3 regions of the Streptomyces sp. NPDC005017 genome follow, and region 2 is predicted to be linked to each of the others. Evidence: riboswitches for the same ligand, from Rfam matches in the RefSeq annotation. Region 2 holds a riboswitch; each other region holds the start of a gene.
What was found. A riboswitch is a leader RNA that binds a small molecule or an ion and turns the genes downstream of it on or off. The one in region 2 is predicted to bind cyclic di-AMP.

Region 1: it holds a riboswitch for cyclic di-AMP, as region 2 does, so the genes downstream of both, ACFYR0_RS07255 (peptidoglycan DD-metalloendopeptidase family protein) here and ACFYR0_RS23080 (transglycosylase family protein) in region 2, are expected to answer to the same signal.
Region 3: it holds a riboswitch for cyclic di-AMP, as region 2 does, so the genes downstream of both, ACFYR0_RS15165 (M23 family metallopeptidase) here and ACFYR0_RS23080 (transglycosylase family protein) in region 2, are expected to answer to the same signal.

Annotation. Positions count from the first base shown of each region.
Region 1 covers NZ_JBIALD010000004.1:3,057-8,726, forward strand. Annotated here, with positions in the region: gene ACFYR0_RS07235 (aspartate aminotransferase family protein) at 1-1,069, shown strand, start outside; gene ACFYR0_RS07240 (helix-turn-helix domain-containing protein) at 1,187-1,813, shown strand; gene ACFYR0_RS07245 (DUF6126 family protein) at 1,810-1,929, shown strand; gene ACFYR0_RS07250 (tyrosine-protein phosphatase) at 2,017-2,814, opposite strand; cyclic di-AMP (ydaO/yuaA leader) riboswitch at 3,432-3,599, shown strand; gene ACFYR0_RS07255 (peptidoglycan DD-metalloendopeptidase family protein) at 3,604-4,584, shown strand; gene ACFYR0_RS07260 (SGNH/GDSL hydrolase family protein) at 4,789-5,574, shown strand.
Region 2 covers NZ_JBIALD010000015.1:89,986-95,655, forward strand. Annotated here, with positions in the region: gene ACFYR0_RS23065 (DUF501 domain-containing protein) at 1-152, opposite strand, end outside; gene ACFYR0_RS23070 (septum formation initiator family protein) at 245-721, opposite strand; gene eno (phosphopyruvate hydratase) at 853-2,139, opposite strand; gene ACFYR0_RS23080 (transglycosylase family protein) at 2,911-3,624, opposite strand; cyclic di-AMP (ydaO/yuaA leader) riboswitch at 3,628-3,806, opposite strand; gene ACFYR0_RS23085 (transglycosylase family protein) at 3,991-4,947, opposite strand; gene ACFYR0_RS23090 (cytochrome P450) at 5,214-5,670, opposite strand, start outside.
Region 3 covers NZ_JBIALD010000008.1:223,334-229,003, reverse strand. Annotated here, with positions in the region: gene ACFYR0_RS15180 (DNA topoisomerase (ATP-hydrolyzing) subunit A) at 1-425, opposite strand, end outside; gene ACFYR0_RS15175 (M16 family metallopeptidase) at 662-2,068, shown strand; gene ACFYR0_RS15170 (M16 family metallopeptidase) at 2,065-3,453, shown strand; cyclic di-AMP (ydaO/yuaA leader) riboswitch at 3,750-3,911, shown strand; gene ACFYR0_RS15165 (M23 family metallopeptidase) at 3,925-4,692, shown strand; gene ACFYR0_RS15160 (GntR family transcriptional regulator) at 4,995-5,670, shown strand, end outside.

The sequences.
Region 1 (5,670 bases), on a different contig from region 2:
CGAGCAGCTGCTCACCCACAGCCCGCACCTGGACCGGGTGTTCTTCGGCAACAGCGGCACCGAGGCCGTGGAGACCGCGCTGAAGTTCGCCCGCCGCGCCACCGGCAGACCGCGCGTCCTCTACTGCGACCACGCCTTCCACGGCCTGACCACCGGCTCCCTCTCCGTCAACGGCGAGGACGGCTTCCGGGACGGCTTCGCCCCGCTGCTGCCCGACACCGCCGTACCGCTCGGCGATCTGGACGCGCTGGCAAGGGAGTTGAGGAAGGGGGACGTCGCGGCTCTCATCGTCGAGCCGATCCAGGGCAAGGGCGTGCACGAGGCCCCGCCCGGCTATCTGCGCGCCGCTCAGGAACTGCTGCACCGGCACAAGGCGCTGCTCATCGCCGACGAGGTGCAGACCGGTCTCGGCCGGACCGGCGACTTCTACGCCTACCAGCACGAGGACGGGGTGGAGCCGGACCTGGTGTGCGTGGCCAAGGCGCTGTCCGGCGGGTACGTGCCCGTCGGTGCGACCCTCGGCAGGGACTGGATCTTCAAGAAGGTCTACTCGTCCATGGACCGCGTCCTCGTCCACTCGGCGAGCTTCGGCTCCAACGCCCAGGCCATGGCGGCGGGCCTCGCCGTGCTGTCCGTCATGGAGAACGAGCAGATCGTCGCGGGTGCGCGGGTCACCGGCGACCTGCTGAGGTCACGGCTCGCGGCCCTCGTCGACAAGTACGAGCTGCTCGCCGACGTGCGCGGCCGGGGACTGATGATCGGCATCGAGTTCGGCCGGCCCAAGTCCCTGAAACTGCGCAGCCGCTGGACCATGCTCCAGGCCGCCCGCAAGGGCCTGTTCGCGCAGATGGTGGTCGTCCCGTTGCTCCAGCGGCACCGCATCCTCACCCAGGTCTCCGGCGACCACCTGGAAGTGATCAAGCTGATCCCGCCGCTGATCGTCGGGGAACGGGAGGTGGACCGGTTCGTCGGGGCGTTCACCGAGGTGATGGACGACGCGCACACGGGTGGCGGGTTGATGTGGGACTTCGGGAAGACCCTGGTGAAGCAGGCGGTGGCCAACCGCTGAGTCGCGGCGCCGGGTGCCACGTGTGTTCTCGACGTGCGACCGGGCGCCGTCGAGGGTCGCTTTGCCTCTGAGGCAAGAGATTTGCCGCAGAGGCAAGAATACGGCTGAATGGAGCGCATGAGCTCTCCCGAGACCGGGCCCGTCCCGGAGGAGGCGGCGGCCGAGCTGCCCGCCGTCGCGCCCCAGCTGCGCGCCCTGCGCCGCCGTGCCTCCCTCACTCTGGAGGCCGCGGCGCGATCCGCCGGGCTCTCGCCCGCGCACCTGTCCCGCCTGGAGACCGGGCAGCGCCAGCCGTCGCTGCCGATGCTGCTCGCCCTCGCCCGGGTCTACGGTACGACCGTCTCCGAGCTGCTCGGTGAGACGGTCGCCGACCAGGACGCTGTCGTGCGCGCCGCGGACATGGAACCGACCCGGGCGGGCGGCTGGACCTACTGGCAGGCCGGGTCGTCCGGACGCGGCATGCAGGCGCTGCGGGTGCATGTGCCGCACGGCTCCCAGGGCGACATCGTGCGCGTCCACCCCGGCGAGGAGTGGCTGCACGTCCTCCAGGGCCGGCTGCGGCTGCGCCTCGGCGACACCGCGCATCTGCTCGGCCCCGGGGACAGCGCGCACTTCGACTCGCTGACCCCGCACCGTATCGCCGCCGAGGACGCGGGTGGGGCCGACCTCCTCTTCGTCCACACGCTGCTTCAGAGCCCCACGGCCGCGCTGTGCCTGGGACCCATGACAGGAGACACGCCATGAGCGACATCGAGCAGAAGTTCCCCCGCACCCTCTGGGTGCGGCTGTTCATCTACATCGCGGCCGGCCATGTCTTCGCCGGGTTCCTGTATCTGCTGTTCGCGGTGGGCGCGAAGTAGGAGCGGGTCGCGGGGTCCGTCCCCGGGCCGGGCTCCGGGTCCGTCTCCGGGCCGGGCTCCGGGTCCGTCTCCGGGCCCGGCTCAGTGTCAGTCGACGAGCCGCTCCCGCAGCCGCTCGCGGGTCTCGGGCGTGATGCCGAGGCCCCGCTCCAGATAGGCGTCGACTCCGCCCCAGGTCTCCTCGATGGTCTCCATCGCCGCCGTGAGGTACTCGGCGCGCGCGTCGAACAGGGGGCTCAACAGGTCCATGATCTCCGGCGAGTACGCGGAGACGGCGTCGCCGTTGCGGCGCACCTTGTAGCGGCGGTGCTTGGCGTTGGACTCCAGGTAGTCGGTGAGGATGGCGTCGCGCTCGACCCCTACCGCCAGCAGGGTCACGGCCACGGACAGGCCCGCGCGGTCCTTGCCCGCCGCGCAGTGCATCAGCGCGGGGACGCTGTCCTCGGCGAGGGCGTGCAGCACGCGCGAGTGCTCCGCGGTGCGCTCACGGATGATCATGCGGTAGGAGGCGATCATCCGGCCGGCCGCCTTGCCGTCCGCGAGGATCGAGCGCAGCTGGTCCAGGTCCCCGTCGCGGACCATCTTCCAGAACTCGGCGCCGTCGGCCGGGTCGCTCAGTGGCAGGTTGACGTTGCGCACACCCGGCAGGCCGACGTCCGGGCCCTCCAGCTGCTGGTCGGCGGCGTTGCGGAAGTCGAAGATCGTGTGCAGGCCGAGGGAGGAGAGGAAGACGGCGTCCTCCGCGGTCGCGTGCGCGAGGTGGCCGCTGCGGTAGAGCACGCCGTGGCGCACCCGGCGTCCGTCGACGGTCGGCAGTCCGCCCACGTCACGGAAATTACGCACGCCGGCCAGCTCGGGCTCGGTGGACGGGACCTGCTGCGTCACGGGGGCTCCCTCCCGGTCGGACCCTTCGGCGCGGCTCGTCGACGGGCGTGCTGTCGACGATACGACATGGCTTCCTGAGGCAACGAGTTGGCGCCCGGGGGTCTCGGTGGGGTGGTGTGCCGCTCCGGCGCGCCCGGCCGCCCGGCCGCCCCGGGACGGGTCCGGGCGCGGGGTGGCTCGGTGCAGGGCGTCTCACCGCAGGCGTCTCACTGCGGGGCGCGAATGGCTTGAAACGGGCTAATCCACCACGATGCCCTTTTGGTGCCGGTATCGGCGGCGCGTCTCGATGCGGCAGTTCTCCTGCTGCGCCACTTCTGGGCTTTCTGTCCGAATTGGCGCCTTCATTCCAACTCGCTCTGGAGTAAAGGAACCTGGAGACGCGTCATGTGGGGAGCGTCATATCGGTGACCGTGAGTCGTTCGTCATGCTCACGTAATCAAAGAGGTTTTCCAGGGCATTTGAGAAACCCGACAAGGTCGTATTGCACGGAGTGTGACCGGGAAACTCCCGAAGGGATCAAGAACTCACGCTTCGGGCGGAACCTCTTGCTTGTCCGTTTGAGCCTTGCTCGCTTACGTTCGCCACCGATCCGGACGGACGCCTAATCCTGCCGCCGACCGGAGCCCGCACCGACCCACCCGTGTACGGCAGGAGCGGGGGACCCACAGGTACATCAGCCTGTTCCGGTCTCCGGATTCAGGCTTGGGGTAAAGCCGCGCCTCGGCGCGGCCGGACATCTCCAGTCCGCACCCGACAGCTCACCTCGCAGGCGCCGGAGAGGAACTCGCCATGCCCGCGAAGGGTAAGCACCGTCGTCCCAAGGCCCTGCGCCTGACCCGTACTCTCGCCGTCGCCGGAACCGGCGGCGCGGCTCTCGCCCTCCCGCTGCTCGGGGCCGGCGGCGCCAACGCCGCCACCGGACAGACCGTTTCCCACCCGGCCGCCCAGTCGGCCGTCACGGTCCAGAAGTCCGCGGTGGCCACCAAGGCCGCCGCCGTGAACTCGGTCCCCCGCACCTACGCCGTGAAGTCCGGCGACTACCTGTCGAAGATCGCCGCGGAGCAGAAGGTCAGCGGTGGCTGGCAGAAGCTCTACCAGGACAACCGCGAGGCCGTCGGCGGCGACCCGTCGCTGATCCACCCGGGCCTGAAGCTCACGCTCGGCAAGAAGGCGGCCGAGACCCGGTCCGAGGCCCCGGCCGCGCCGCGCCAGTCCTCCTCGAAGTCCGCCGGGGCGTCCAAGTCCTCTGCGGCCCCGAAGTCCTCCGCTGCCTCGAAGTCCTCCGCTGCCCCGAAGTCCTCCGCGCAGCAGTCCCCCTCCGGCGCGTCCACCGCCGCCCAGGCGGCCACCACCACGGCCAACGGCTTCAGCGCCCCGGTCTCCGGCGCCGGCGTCGGCACGGCATACCGCGTGGCGGGCGGCATGTGGGCCAGCGGTTACCACACGGGCGCCGACTTCGTCGTCCCGACCGGTACCCCGCTGAAGGCCGTGGGCGCGGGCACCGTCGTCTCCGCGGGCTGGGCCGGCGCGTACGGCAACCAGGTCGTCATCCAGCTCGCCGACGGCCACTACGCCCAGTACGCCCACCTGTCCTCCCTCTCCGTCTCGGCCGGTCAGTCCGTGACCGGCGGGCAGCAGGTCGGCCTCTCCGGCTCCACCGGCAACTCCACCGGCCCGCACCTGCACTTCGAGATCCGCACCACCCCGAACTACGGCTCGGACGTGGACCCGATCGCGTACCTGCGCTCGCACGGTGTCTCCATCGGCTGACGCCCCCGCTCCACCCCCGCCGAAGGCCGGACCCCGATCCCCGGGTCCGGCCTTCGCCGTGCCCGGAGTTATTCCGCGGATGCCAAGACTTGACCAGTGGCTTATGTCACCGCCCGTCAACCCCTGCCTACGGTCGCGTAGGTCACATTCGAGGGGGAATCATGGGCCGACGTGGCAGACGATTCGAAGAACGACAGCAGATCAGTGATCGGGTCGTACGTGGCGGTGGGGGACAGCTTCACCGAGGGCGTCGGCGACCCCGGCCCCGACGGGGCGTTCGTGGGGTGGGCGGACCGGTTCGCGGTGCTTCTCGCCGACCGGCGGCCCGAGGGCGATTTCGCCTACACCAACCTGGCCGTGCGCGGGAAGCTGCTCGACCAGATCGTGGAGGACCAGTTGCCGCGGGCCGTTGAGCTCGCCCCCGACCTGGTCTCCTTCTGCGCGGGCGGCAACGACATCCTCCGGCCCGGAACCGACCCCGACGACGTCGCCGAGCGGTTCGAGCGGGCGATCGCCGCGCTGACCGGCGCGGTCGGCACGGTGCTGGTGACGACCGGGTTCGACACCCGTGGCGTGCCGCTGCTCAAGCATCTGCGCGGCAAGATCGCCACGTACAACGGGCATGTGCGGGCCGTCGCCGACCGGTACGGCTGCCCGGTGCTCGACCTGTGGTCCCTCAAGTCCGTCCAGGACCGCCGGGCCTGGGACGACGACCGGCTGCATCTCTCGCCCGAGGGGCACACCCGTGTGGCCCTGCGCGCCGGGCAGGCCCTCGGGGTCGAGGTCCCCGCCGACCCCGAGCAGCCCTGGCCGGCGCTGCCGCCCCGCGGCACGCTCGAGGTCCGCCGGGACGATGTCCAGTGGGCCCGTGAGTACCTCGTCCCCTGGATCGGGCGCCGTCTGCGGGGGGAGTCGTCCGGGGATCATGTCATCGCCAAGGGTGCGTTGAGCGCGGACGATATCCGGCATCGGATCGGGAAGGTGGCCTGACGGCCGACGGGTTGGCGCCTGCCGGGTGGGGGTGTTCCGGGGACGTGGGGCTCGGCCTGCGTGGGGGTGGGGTGCGGGTTGGCTGTGGGTTTTTGC
Region 2 (5,670 bases):
GGGGCGGTCTCCACGACGTCCGGCTGACCGCACGGGCAGCGGTGGGCGATGGCGCGCAGCCCGCGCGGCGGCCGTCCGAGCTGCTGCTCGAAGGCCTCGACGTCCGCGTCGGTGGGCTCGGTGCGGGGGGTGGTCGGCGGGGGCGTTTCCATCAGGCCTGAAGGTGTCTTTCTGCTATCGGTTCATCGGTCCTGGCGCCGGACCGTCATCGGTTCGACGGCCGGGGCGCGGGACCGTCATCGGTTCAACGGTCCGAGGCGTCGGACTTGTCGACGCCGTCCCAGACGTTGGAGTACCAGGGGCGGTCGGCCGCCCCCGTGTCGGCACGGGACTGCCTGGCCGCGTCCGGGTCGACCACGATGTACCCGGTCTCGCCGGGCATCACGTAGTGCAGCCGCTGCCGGATCTGCTGCTCGGCGTACGCGTCGTCCTGCCAGCGCGCCTTGAGGTCGCGCAGTTGCTCGACCCGCTCCTGGGCCTGCTGCCGCTGCCGCTCCATGTCGGCGATCTCGGCGCGCTGGGCGACGTACTGCCGCATCGGGTAGGCGAGCGCCACCACCAGGGTGCAGACGACCAGGGCGAGCAGCGCGGCCCGGCCGGTGAGCCGGGAGCGGCGGGCCTGGCGGCGGGTCTGGGAGCGGTAGACACGGGCCGCGGTCTGCTCGCCGAGCAGCCGCAGCCGGGTCGCGGTGGAGAACCGGTCCCGGTCCTTCACGGCCATGTTTGCCCGCCTCCCGTTCACGCGCGTACGTCCCCGCACACGGTACGGGACCGAGTACGGGGACGTACGTACGACGCCTCGCAGGAGGCGGTGGCTCAGCCGTGCGTCGGGCCTGCCGGCCCGGGCGGGCCTCAGCCCTTGAAGCGCGGGAAGGCGCTGCGGCCGGCGTAGACCGCGGCGTCGTCGAGGATCTCCTCGATGCGCAGCAGCTGGTTGTACTTGGCGACGCGGTCCGAGCGGGCCGGGGCGCCGGTCTTGATCTGTCCGCAGTTCACGGCGACGGCGAGGTCGGCGATGGTGACGTCCTCGGTCTCGCCGGAGCGGTGGGACATCATGCACTTGAAGCCGTTGCGCTGGGCCATCTCGACGGCGTCCAGGGTCTCGGTCAGCGAGCCGATCTGGTTCACCTTGACGAGCAGGGCGTTGGCGGTGCCCTCCTCGATGCCGCGGGCGAGACGCTCGGGGTTGGTGACGAAGAGGTCGTCGCCGACGATCTGGACCTTGTCGCCCAGCTTGTCGGTGATGATCTTCCAGCCGGCCCAGTCGTCCTCGAACAGCGGGTCCTCGATGGAGACGAGCGGGTACGCCTCGACGAGCTCGGCGTAGTACTCGGTCATCTCGGCGGCGGAGCGCTCCTTGCCCTCGAAGGTGTAGACGCCGTCCTTGTAGAACTCGGACGCGGCCACGTCGAGGGCGAGGGCGATCTGCTCGCCGGGGGTGTAACCGGCCTCCTTGATGGCCTCGAGGATGAGGTCCAGGGCGGCGCGGTTGGACTCCAGGTTCGGGGCGAAGCCGCCCTCGTCGCCGAGGCCGGTGGACAGGCCCTTGGTCTTCAGCACCTTCTTGAGGGTGTGGTAGACCTCGGCGCCCCAGCGCAGGGCCTCGGAGAAGGACTCCGCGCCGATGGGGGCGATCATGAACTCCTGGATGTCCACGTTGGAGTCGGCGTGCGAGCCGCCGTTCAGGATGTTCATCATCGGAACGGGCAGCAGGTGCGCGTTCGGGCCGCCCAGGTAGCGGAAGAGGGGCAGGTCGCTGGCCTCGGAGGCGGCGTGGGCGACGGCGAGGGAGACGCCGAGGATGGCGTTGGCGCCGAGCGAGCCCTTGTTGTCGGTGGCGTCCAGGTCGAACATCGCCTGGTCGATCAGGCGCTGCTCGGTGGCGTCGTAGCCGACGAGCTCCGGGCCGATCTGCTCGATCACGGCGAGGACGGCCTTCTCGACGCCCTTGCCGAGGTAGCGGTTGGGGTCGCCGTCACGGAGCTCGATGGCCTCGAAGGCACCGGTGGAGGCACCGGACGGAACGGCGGCACGACCCGTGCTGCCGTCGTCGAGGCCGACCTCGACCTCGACCGTGGGGTTGCCTCGGGAGTCCAGGATTTCCCGGGCTACGACGACGTCGATGGACGGCACGAGCATCTCCTTCATGGATGTGACGCGGTGGGCAGGCCGCGGGTGTGGCTCTGCGAGACGAGCCTAACCGGCTCCGGCCGATCGGCCAGCCGATGGCTCATCACGTGGACGGAACCGAGAGTAAATTGTTTCTGAACGGAACAAAAGCGTTCCCGGATACGTCTCCGAACTTGGCGGAAACGGGGCTGGCCGCGGAGGTGGGCGACCGAGGGGTGGCTCGGGGCCGTCGCTGGTGGCGGTGGGGTGGGTCGGTGGCGTGGGTCTGCCGGGTGGGTCTGCGGGGGCGCGGTGTTGCGGGTGGTGGGGCGGGTCGGTGGCATGGGTCTGCCAGGTGGGTCTGCGAGGGCGCGGTGTTGCGGGTGGTGGGGCGGGTCGGGGACGGGAGCCCTGCGGGCGGGACAGGTGTCCGGACATGACTCCGCCCCGGCGCGTACGGGGGAAGACGCGCCGGGGCGGGGGCATGGGGGACGGGGGCGGCACCGTGAGGCCGGGAAGCCTGTGGGGACGGGCGACCCCGTGGGCCGGAACGGCCGGTGAGGGGAGGCGAGGCGGAGGCGACTCCGCGGACCGGGGGTCCGTGGGGGGCGGGTCCGTGGGGGCGGGGTGACCTCGTGACGCCGAGGACGTCCCGGGGCCGGAGGCCCGGGGGCTTGAGCGGCCCTGGGGGATCGAAAGTGGTCCGGGGCGGTCCGGGCTGTCCGGTGGGGGCCGGGACAGCCCGGGGCCGGGTGCGGCCGGGGCCCGGTGGGAGCCGGGCCGCGGCGGCCGCGCGGCGGACTACTTCAGGTGCAGCTGCTGACCCGGGTAGATGAAGTCCGCGTCGTCGACGATGTCCTGGTTCAGCTTGAACAGCTTCTGCCAGCCGCCCTTGACCTTGTGCTTCTCGGCGATGGTGCTGAGGCTGTCGCCCTTGACGACCTTGTACTCGCCGTCACCCTTCTTGACCTTCTTGCCGGTCGGGGTGGTGACGGTCTTCTTCGCGGCCGACTTCTTGACGGCGGGGCGCTCCTGCGAACGGGAGGCGCTCTGCTGCTCGGTCGAGCGAGTGTCGGTGCTGGTGCTCGGCTGCGACTCCGGCTGCGCGGGGGCGGCCGGGGCGGCGGAGCCACCGTCGTACGCGGCGCTCGACAGGCCGACGCCGCAGACCGGCCAGGCACCCTTGCCCTGGCCCGCGAGGACCTTCTCGGCGATCTGGATCTGCTGGGACTTGCTCGCCTGGTCGGCGGTGGCGGCGTACTGCGTGCCGCCGTAGGCGGCCCAGGTGGAGGCCGAGAACTGGAGACCGCCGTAGTAGCCGTTGCCGGTGTTGATGGACCAGTTGCCGCCGGACTCGCACTGGGCGACGGCGTCCCACTCGGAGGACGTGGCGGCGGAGGCGCCGCCGGCCGCGATCAGCGGGGCGGCGACCGCGGCGCCGGTCACACCGGCGATGGCGATGGCGCGAGTGGCCTTGGACGGACGACGGTGCTTGCCCTTGCCGGAAAACAGCATGGAGGATCCCCTCACCGACGCCTGCGAGGTGAGCTGTCGGGTTCGGGCCGGTTGAGTTGCCCGGCCGCGCACTCCTCGGTGCGCGGCTTCACCCCAAGCCGGTTCCGGCGTCGAGTCACCTCGACTGCCGGGCCCGGCACTTACCTTGGGTCCCCCGCTCCTGCCTACGGCGCTTACGCGACGACTGTTCCCGGATGGCGCCACTGGCAGGATTCGGCGTTGCGGCGACCGGGGCTCACGTTGGCGAGCGGTCACGACCGTAGACACGCGATTGGCGGAATTTCAAAGACGATCAGGGCGTCTGAGACTCATCCCACACTTTCGCCAAAACGGACATTAGCCATCGAACCGTGACGTGAACTCCCGCTACTTTTCGCCCGGTTCGATACCTACCGCAAGCTTCTGACCGGGCACGATGAGGTTCGGATCGACACCGACCGTCTCGCGGTTACCGGCGTACAGCTCCGACCATCCGCCCTGGAGCTCAAGGGAGTCGGCGATGCCCCAGAGACTGTCGCCCTCCCGGACGGTGTACTCGCCGTCGGCGGCGTCACGCGCGGCGGCGCCGCTGCGCGAGGCGTGACGGCCCGCCGTGTCGCCGTCGCGGCCGTCCTCGGCGGCCGCCTCGCCGTCGGCGCCCGCGCCCTCCTCGGCGCTCGCGCCGCGATGCCGGCCGGTACCGTCCCCGGCCGAACTGTCCGAAGAGCCACCGTTCTCGCCGGACTTGTCCGAATCCTCGGCGTCACCCGCCCCGGAGCCGTCGGCCTCCCGAGACGGGCTCGGGGACGCGGAGGCGGTCCCGTCGGCCTCGGAGTCGGAGTCCGAAGTGGTGGAACTGTCCGACTTGGTCGAGTTGCTGGAATTGCCCGAACCGGCCTCCGAGGAGCCGGAGTCACCGTCCGAGCCACCGTCCGAGTCCGATCCCGACGCACCGGACGAGTCAGAAGTGTCGGTCAATCCCGAAAGTCCCGAATCGTCCCCGTCGGCACCGGTGCCGGCGTCCGCCTCGCCCGAGTCGGCCGTGAGTCCCACGAGCGGACCGCACGTCGGCCACGCCGCGACACCCTGGTCCGCGAGAACGCGCTCGGCGACGGCTATCTGCTGGCGCCGGCTCGCCTGGTCGGGACCCGGGGCGTACTCCAGCCCGCCGTAGCTGTCCCAGTCGAGCTGGCTCAGCCTCAGCCCGCCGTACTGCCCGTACCCGTCGTTCGCGCTCCAGGCCCCTCCCGTCTCGCACTCCGCGACCCGGTCCCAGGTGGAAGCGTCCGCCGCGCTCGCGCCGGAGGCGCCCAGCAACGGGATGGCGATGGCAGAGCCGGTCACTCCTGCCGCGACGACAAGAGCCGGAGCCTGACGGGGGCGACGGTGACGACCGTTCCCGGAGAGCATGCGGAGACCTTTCGGGCGACAGCAACGACCGGCGCGGCGGGTACTGCGAGGCGCCGCGCTGATGGGTGAACGTATAGGCAGACGATCACTTGTCACAAGTTCATGCCGCGCAGATCACGTGAAGATCACAGTGTTGATGGTGTGTCACCTTTGCCCGCGTCAGTTCCACACGGAGAACGGCACGGTCGGGTTGCCCCGGTCTATAGGGATTGGCGCATCTGGTCTGCCGGTTCCGGCGGGTCCACGGGCGTGAACTCGACCGGCAGCGTGCGCAGGCCCCGCATGATGAGGCCGCCGCGCCAGCGCAACTCCTCCGGATCCGCGGCCAGTCGCAGATCCGGCAGCCGGGTGAGCAGGGTGGCCAGCGCGGTCTGCCCCTCCAGCCGGGCGAGCGGGGCGCCGAGGCAGTAGTGGATGCCGTGCCCGTATCCCAGGTGCTGGTTGTCGCGGCGCGCGAGGTCCAGCAGATCCGGGTCGGTGAACCGCTCCGGGTCGCGGTCCGCCGCCGCCAGCACCACCAGCACCGGGTCGCCGGCCGCGATGTCCTGCCCCCCGATCGTCAGCGGCCGGGTGGCGAACCGCCAGGTCGCCAGCTCCACCGGGCCGTCGTAGCGCAGCAGTTCCTCCACCCCGGTCGCGAGCAGACCGCTCTCCCCC
Region 3 (5,670 bases), on a different contig from region 2:
GCCTCGGCCATCCGGCACTCGGTGTACCGCATGGCGGCGGGCGGGTCGTCGTTGCCCAGCGAGCCGAAGTTGCCGTGTCCGTCGACCAGCGGGACCCGCATCGAGAACGGCTGGGCCATTCGCACCAGGGCGTCGTAGATCGACGCGTCGCCGTGCGGGTGGAGCTTGCCCATGACCTCGCCGACGACCCGGGCGCACTTCACGTAGCCGCGCTCGGGGCGCAGCCCCATCTCGTTCATCTGGTAGACGATGCGGCGGTGCACCGGCTTGAGGCCGTCGCGGGCGTCCGGCAGGGCGCGGGAGTAGATGACCGAGTACGCGTACTCGAGGAAGGAGCCCTGCATCTCGTCCACGACGTCGATGTCGAGGATCTTCTCCTCGAACGACTCGTCGGGCGGCGGGGTCTTCGTGCTGCGGCGGGCCATCGCTGCCGGCTCCTTGATCTGAAGCGTGAACGGGATCTGACGCGGACCATTGTGGACCTCGGTACTGACAACACCGGACGAGGACCCGGCCACACGTGCCCGCAGGCTACGGGATCTCGCTCTCGGCGTACGGCGGCCGGGAACTCCACCGGTGGTCCGCACGCTTGCATACAGTGGCAGGACCGGCAGGAGAACAGCGGTTTTCAGCGACCGCGACAGCGATCGAAGGGACGTACATGCCCATGGGTCACACGGCCACAGACCAGGCAGGCTCCGGGGGCCTGACAGCGACCGAGCACCGACTGGCCAACGGCCTGCGCGTGGTGCTGTCCGAGGACCACCTGACCCCGGTCGCGGCGGTGTGCCTCTGGTACGACGTCGGTTCCCGCCACGAGGTCAAGGGACGAACCGGTCTGGCTCACCTCTTCGAGCACCTGATGTTCCAGGGCTCCGGACAGGTCAAGGGCAACGGCCACTTCGAGCTGGTGCAGGGCGCGGGCGGCTCGCTCAACGGCACCACCAGCTTCGAACGCACGAACTACTTCGAGACCATGCCCACCCACCAGCTGGAGCTCGCCCTCTGGCTGGAGGCCGACCGCATGGGCTCGCTGCTCGCGGCCCTGGACGACGAGTCCATGGAGAACCAGCGCGACGTCGTCAAGAACGAGCGCCGCCAGCGCTACGACAACGTGCCCTACGGCACCGCGTTCGAGAAGCTGACCGCCCTCGCCTACCCCGAGGGCCACCCGTACCACCACACCCCCATCGGCTCGATGGCCGACCTGGACGCGGCGACCCTGGAGGACGCGCGCGCGTTCTTCCGGACGTACTACGCGCCCAACAACGCGGTCCTGTCCGTGGTCGGCGACATCGACCCCGAGCAGACCCTCGCCTGGATCGAGAAGTACTTCGGCTCCATCGCGGCCCACGACGGCAAGCCGGCCCCGCGCGACGGCACCCTCCCCGACGTCATCGGCGAGCAGCTGCGCGAGGTCGTCGAGGAGGAGGTCCCCGCGCGGGCCCTGATGGCCGCCTACCGGCTGCCGCACGACGGCACGCGCGCGTGCGACGCCGTCGACCTCGCGCTCACCGTCCTCGGCGGCGGCGAGTCCTCGCGCCTGTACAACCGGCTGGTACGCCGTGACCGTACGGCCGTCGCGGCCGGCTTCGGCCTGCTGCGCCTGGCCGGGGCGCCCTCGCTGGGCTGGCTGGACGTCAAGACCTCCGGGGACGTCGAGGTGCCGGTCATCGAGGCCGCCATCGACGAGGAGCTCGCGCGGTTCGCCGCCGAGGGGCCGACCGCCGAGGAGATGGAGCGCGCCCAGGCGCAGTTGGAGCGCGAGTGGCTGGACCGGCTCGGCACGGTCGCGGGCCGGGCCGACGAACTGTGCCGTTTCGCCGTGCTGTTCGGCGACCCGCAGCTCGCCCTGACGGCGGTGAAGCGCGTGCTGGAGGTGTCGGCCGAGGAGGTCCGCGAGGTCGCCGCGGCCCGGCTGCGGCCCGACAACCGCGCGGTGCTCGTCTACGAGCCGCTGTCCCCGGAGTCCGCGCAGCACACCGAGGACGAGGACTTCCCCGAGGACCCGGAGGCCGAGGCCACCGTCGAGGCCGGTGCCGACACGAACGAGGAGACGGCCAAGTGACCGAGCTCGCCACCATGGACTTCCACCCCCAGCCGCAGCCCGGCGACGCCCGGCCCTGGGCGTTCCCGGCGCCCGCGCGCGGGACCCTCGACAACGGCCTGACCGTGCTGCGCTGCCACCGCCCCGGCCAGCAGGTCGTCGCCGTCGAGGTGCTCCTGGACGCGCCGCTCGACGCCGAGCCGGCCGCCCAGGAGGGCGTGGCCACGATCATGGCCCGGGCCTTCTCCGAGGGCACCGACAAGCACTCCGCCGAGGACTTCGCGGCCGAGCTGGAGCGCTGCGGCGCCACCCTCGACTCGCACGCCGACCACCCAGGCGTCCGTCTCAGCCTGGAGGTTCCCGTCTCCCGGCTGGCCAAGGCGCTCGGCCTGCTCGCCGACGCGCTGCGGGCCCCCGCCTTCGCCGACAGCGAGATCGAGCGGCTGGTGACCAACCGTCTCGACGAGATCCCGCACGAGCTGGCCAACCCGGCCCGGCGCGCGGCCAAGGAGCTCTCCAAGGAGCTGTTCCCGGCCGACTCGCGCATGTCCCGCCCGCGTCAGGGCTCCGAGGAGACGGTCACCGCGATCGACTCCGCGGCCGTGCGCGCCTTCTACGAGCGGCACGTGCGCCCCGGCACGGCCACGGCGGTCGTCGTGGGCGACCTGGAGGGCGTCGACCTGGACGCGCTTCTCGGCGACACCCTGGGCGCCTGGACGGGCTCCAAGGCCGCGCCCCGGCCGGTCCCCGCGGTGACCGCCGACGACACCGGCCGGGTCGTCATCGTGGACCGGCCCGGCGCCGTCCAGACGCAGCTGCTCATCGGCCGCGTCGGGTCCGACCGGCACGACCGCGTGTGGCCCGCGCAGATCCTCGGCACGTACTGCCTGGGCGGTACCCTCACCTCCCGCCTGGACCGCGTCCTGCGCGAGGAGAAGGGCTACACCTACGGCGTGCGGTCGTTCGGCCAGGTGCTGCGCTCCGCGCCCGACGGCTCGGGCGTGTCGATGCTCGCCATCAGCGGTTCCGTCGACACCCCGAACACCGGCCCCGCCCTGGCGGACCTGTGGACGGTACTGCGCACGCTCGCGGCGGAGGGCCTGACCGACGCCGAGCGGGACGTCGCGGTGCAGAACCTGGTCGGGGTGGCGCCGCTCAAGTACGAGACCGCCGCCGCGGTCGCGGGCACGCTGGCCGACCAGGTCGAGCAGCACCTGCCCGACGACTTCCAGGCGACGCTGTATCAGCAGCTCGCCGCCACCGGCACGGTGGAGGCCACGGCGGCCGTCGTGAACGCCTTCCCCGTGGACCGGCTGGTGACGGTCCTGGTCGGCGACGCGGCGGAGATCAAGGAGCCGGTGGAGGCCCTCGGCATCGGTGAAGTGACCGTCGTGGCGGCCGAGTAGGGACGTGAGGGCACGCGCGCGTGGCGAGGAGGCCGGCGTCACGCGCGTGAGGTCCTGCGGTGACGAGCGCGAAGGACCCGAACGCGGACAATCCACGTCACGCGCGCGCGGGGCCCTGGTGACCGGAGTGTCACCAGGGCCCGTTTTTGTCTGTATTGACAGGGGATTGCGGGAGAGAAGTCCCATCTGCCCTGTGGCATGCGCTACAAATCCTCTGATCGGTTTGAGGATTGGAAGACAGTCCCCTTAGCGTCATGCGGGCTGTTCGTCAGGCAGTGCGCCGCAGCCGCGGCACCGGACAGTCATCGCCGAGTCCCCCACGGCGCGAGCCAGGGGAGCCGGGGACCCACCGAAGTCCCTGGGGTGAATCGGACGCCCGCGCGCAGGCGAGGGGGTCCGTAGGAGACCTTCCTGCTCCGAACCCGTCAGCTAACCCGGTAGGCGAGAAGGAAGGAAAGGACCAGCCACTACATGGCGTTCACCCGCGCCACCGGGAAGCACCGCCGTCCCAGCCGGATGCAGCGCGGCACCGTCCGCGCGGCGGGCGTCGCGGCGCTCGCCACCACCGGCGCCATCGGCACCCTGGCCGCTCCGGCCCTCGCAGCCGAGCAGCCCGAGACCGAGCAGACCGGTCTGCTGCCGGTCATCACCCTCGGCGACTCGGTCGCCGACCAGATCGACGCCCAGGCCGACGCGCAGAAGCTGGCCGCCGAGAAGGCGCTCGCCGAGCAGCGTGCCGAGGCGGCCGCCAAGAAGCGCGCGGAGGAGCGTGCGGAGGCCGCCCGCGAGGCCGAGGAGCGCGCCGCCCGCGAGGCCGAGCGCAAGCGTCTGAACACCTTCGTGTCGCCGATCGCCGGCTCCTACGTCTCCACCGGCTACCGCACCGGCGGCGCCGTGTGGTCCTCCGGCAGCCACACCGGTGTCGACTTCCACGCCGCCAGCGGCACGGTCGTCCAGGCCGTCGGCATGGGCACCGTCGTCGAGGCGGGCTGGGGCGGCGCGTACGGCAACCAGGTGGTCGTACGGATGCACGACGGCACCTACACCCAGTACGGCCACCTGTCCTCCATCGCCGTCGCGGTGGGCCAGTCGGTCGTCCCGGGCCAGCAGCTGGGGCTGTCCGGCGCCACCGGCAACGTCACCGGCGCGCACCTGCACTTCGAGGCCCGCTCGGGCGAGGAGTACGGCTCGGACATCGACCCGGTCTCCTACCTGCGCTCGCACGGCGTGAACATCTGATCCCCGTGTCCGCGCCCACGTGGGCACCGCTCAGCGGGTGACCACGTACGCCGTACCGAAAGCCCCGGCCGTCACGGCCGGGGCTTTCGACGTTCCCGCCCCCTCGGAGGGGCGCCGCTCCTGTAGCCCAGGTGTTCGCCGCCCGTCGCCGAGCGTTCGATTCGGCCGTCCGGAGGCGGTCGTATGTCCAAAAAATATTCATGGATTCCGGCCGGCCTTCGGAAATTCGGCGTGATTGCAATAGAGTCGCTGAACACACGTCAATCGTCGACGTTTCACGGGGATTAATGCGGAGGTCGGTCATGCGTGTTCCGGCGCACTCGGTGTGCACGGCGATCCGGGACGACATCGTCGCGGGTGTCTACGAACGCGGCGGCCGGCTCACCGAGGAAGTGCTGGCGAAGCGCTACGGCGTCTCGCGCGTCCCCGTCCGGGAGGCCCTGCGCACGCTGGAGGCGGAGGGGTTCGTGGTGACCCGGCGGCACGCGGGCGCCTGTGTCGCCGAACCCACCGAGCAGGAGGCCGCGGACCTGCTGGAGATGCGCATGCTGCTGGAGCCGCTCGGCGCCTCCCGGGCCGCGCAGCGCCGCACCGAGGCCCATCTGAAGGTGCTGCGCGGTCTGGTGCGGCTGGGCCAGGAGCGGGCCAGACGGGGCAGCAGCGACGATCTGAGGTCCCTGGGGAGCTGGTTCCACGAGACGCTCGCCCAGGCCTCCGGAAGCCCCGCGCTGATCTCCGTGCTGACCCTGCTGCGACACAAGATCGCCTGGATGTACTCCGTGGAGCCGCCGGCCGGTCCCGTGGAGTCCTGGGCCGAGCACGGCGCGATCGTGGACGCGGTGGCGCGCGGCGACAGCGAGCGCGCGCGGGCGGTCACCGCCCTGCACGCCGAGCGGGCGAGCGCGGCGCACCGGCTGCGCATTCCCGGCGCGGTGGACCGCGCCGACCGCGTGAGGACTTCGCAACATCCCGTAAACA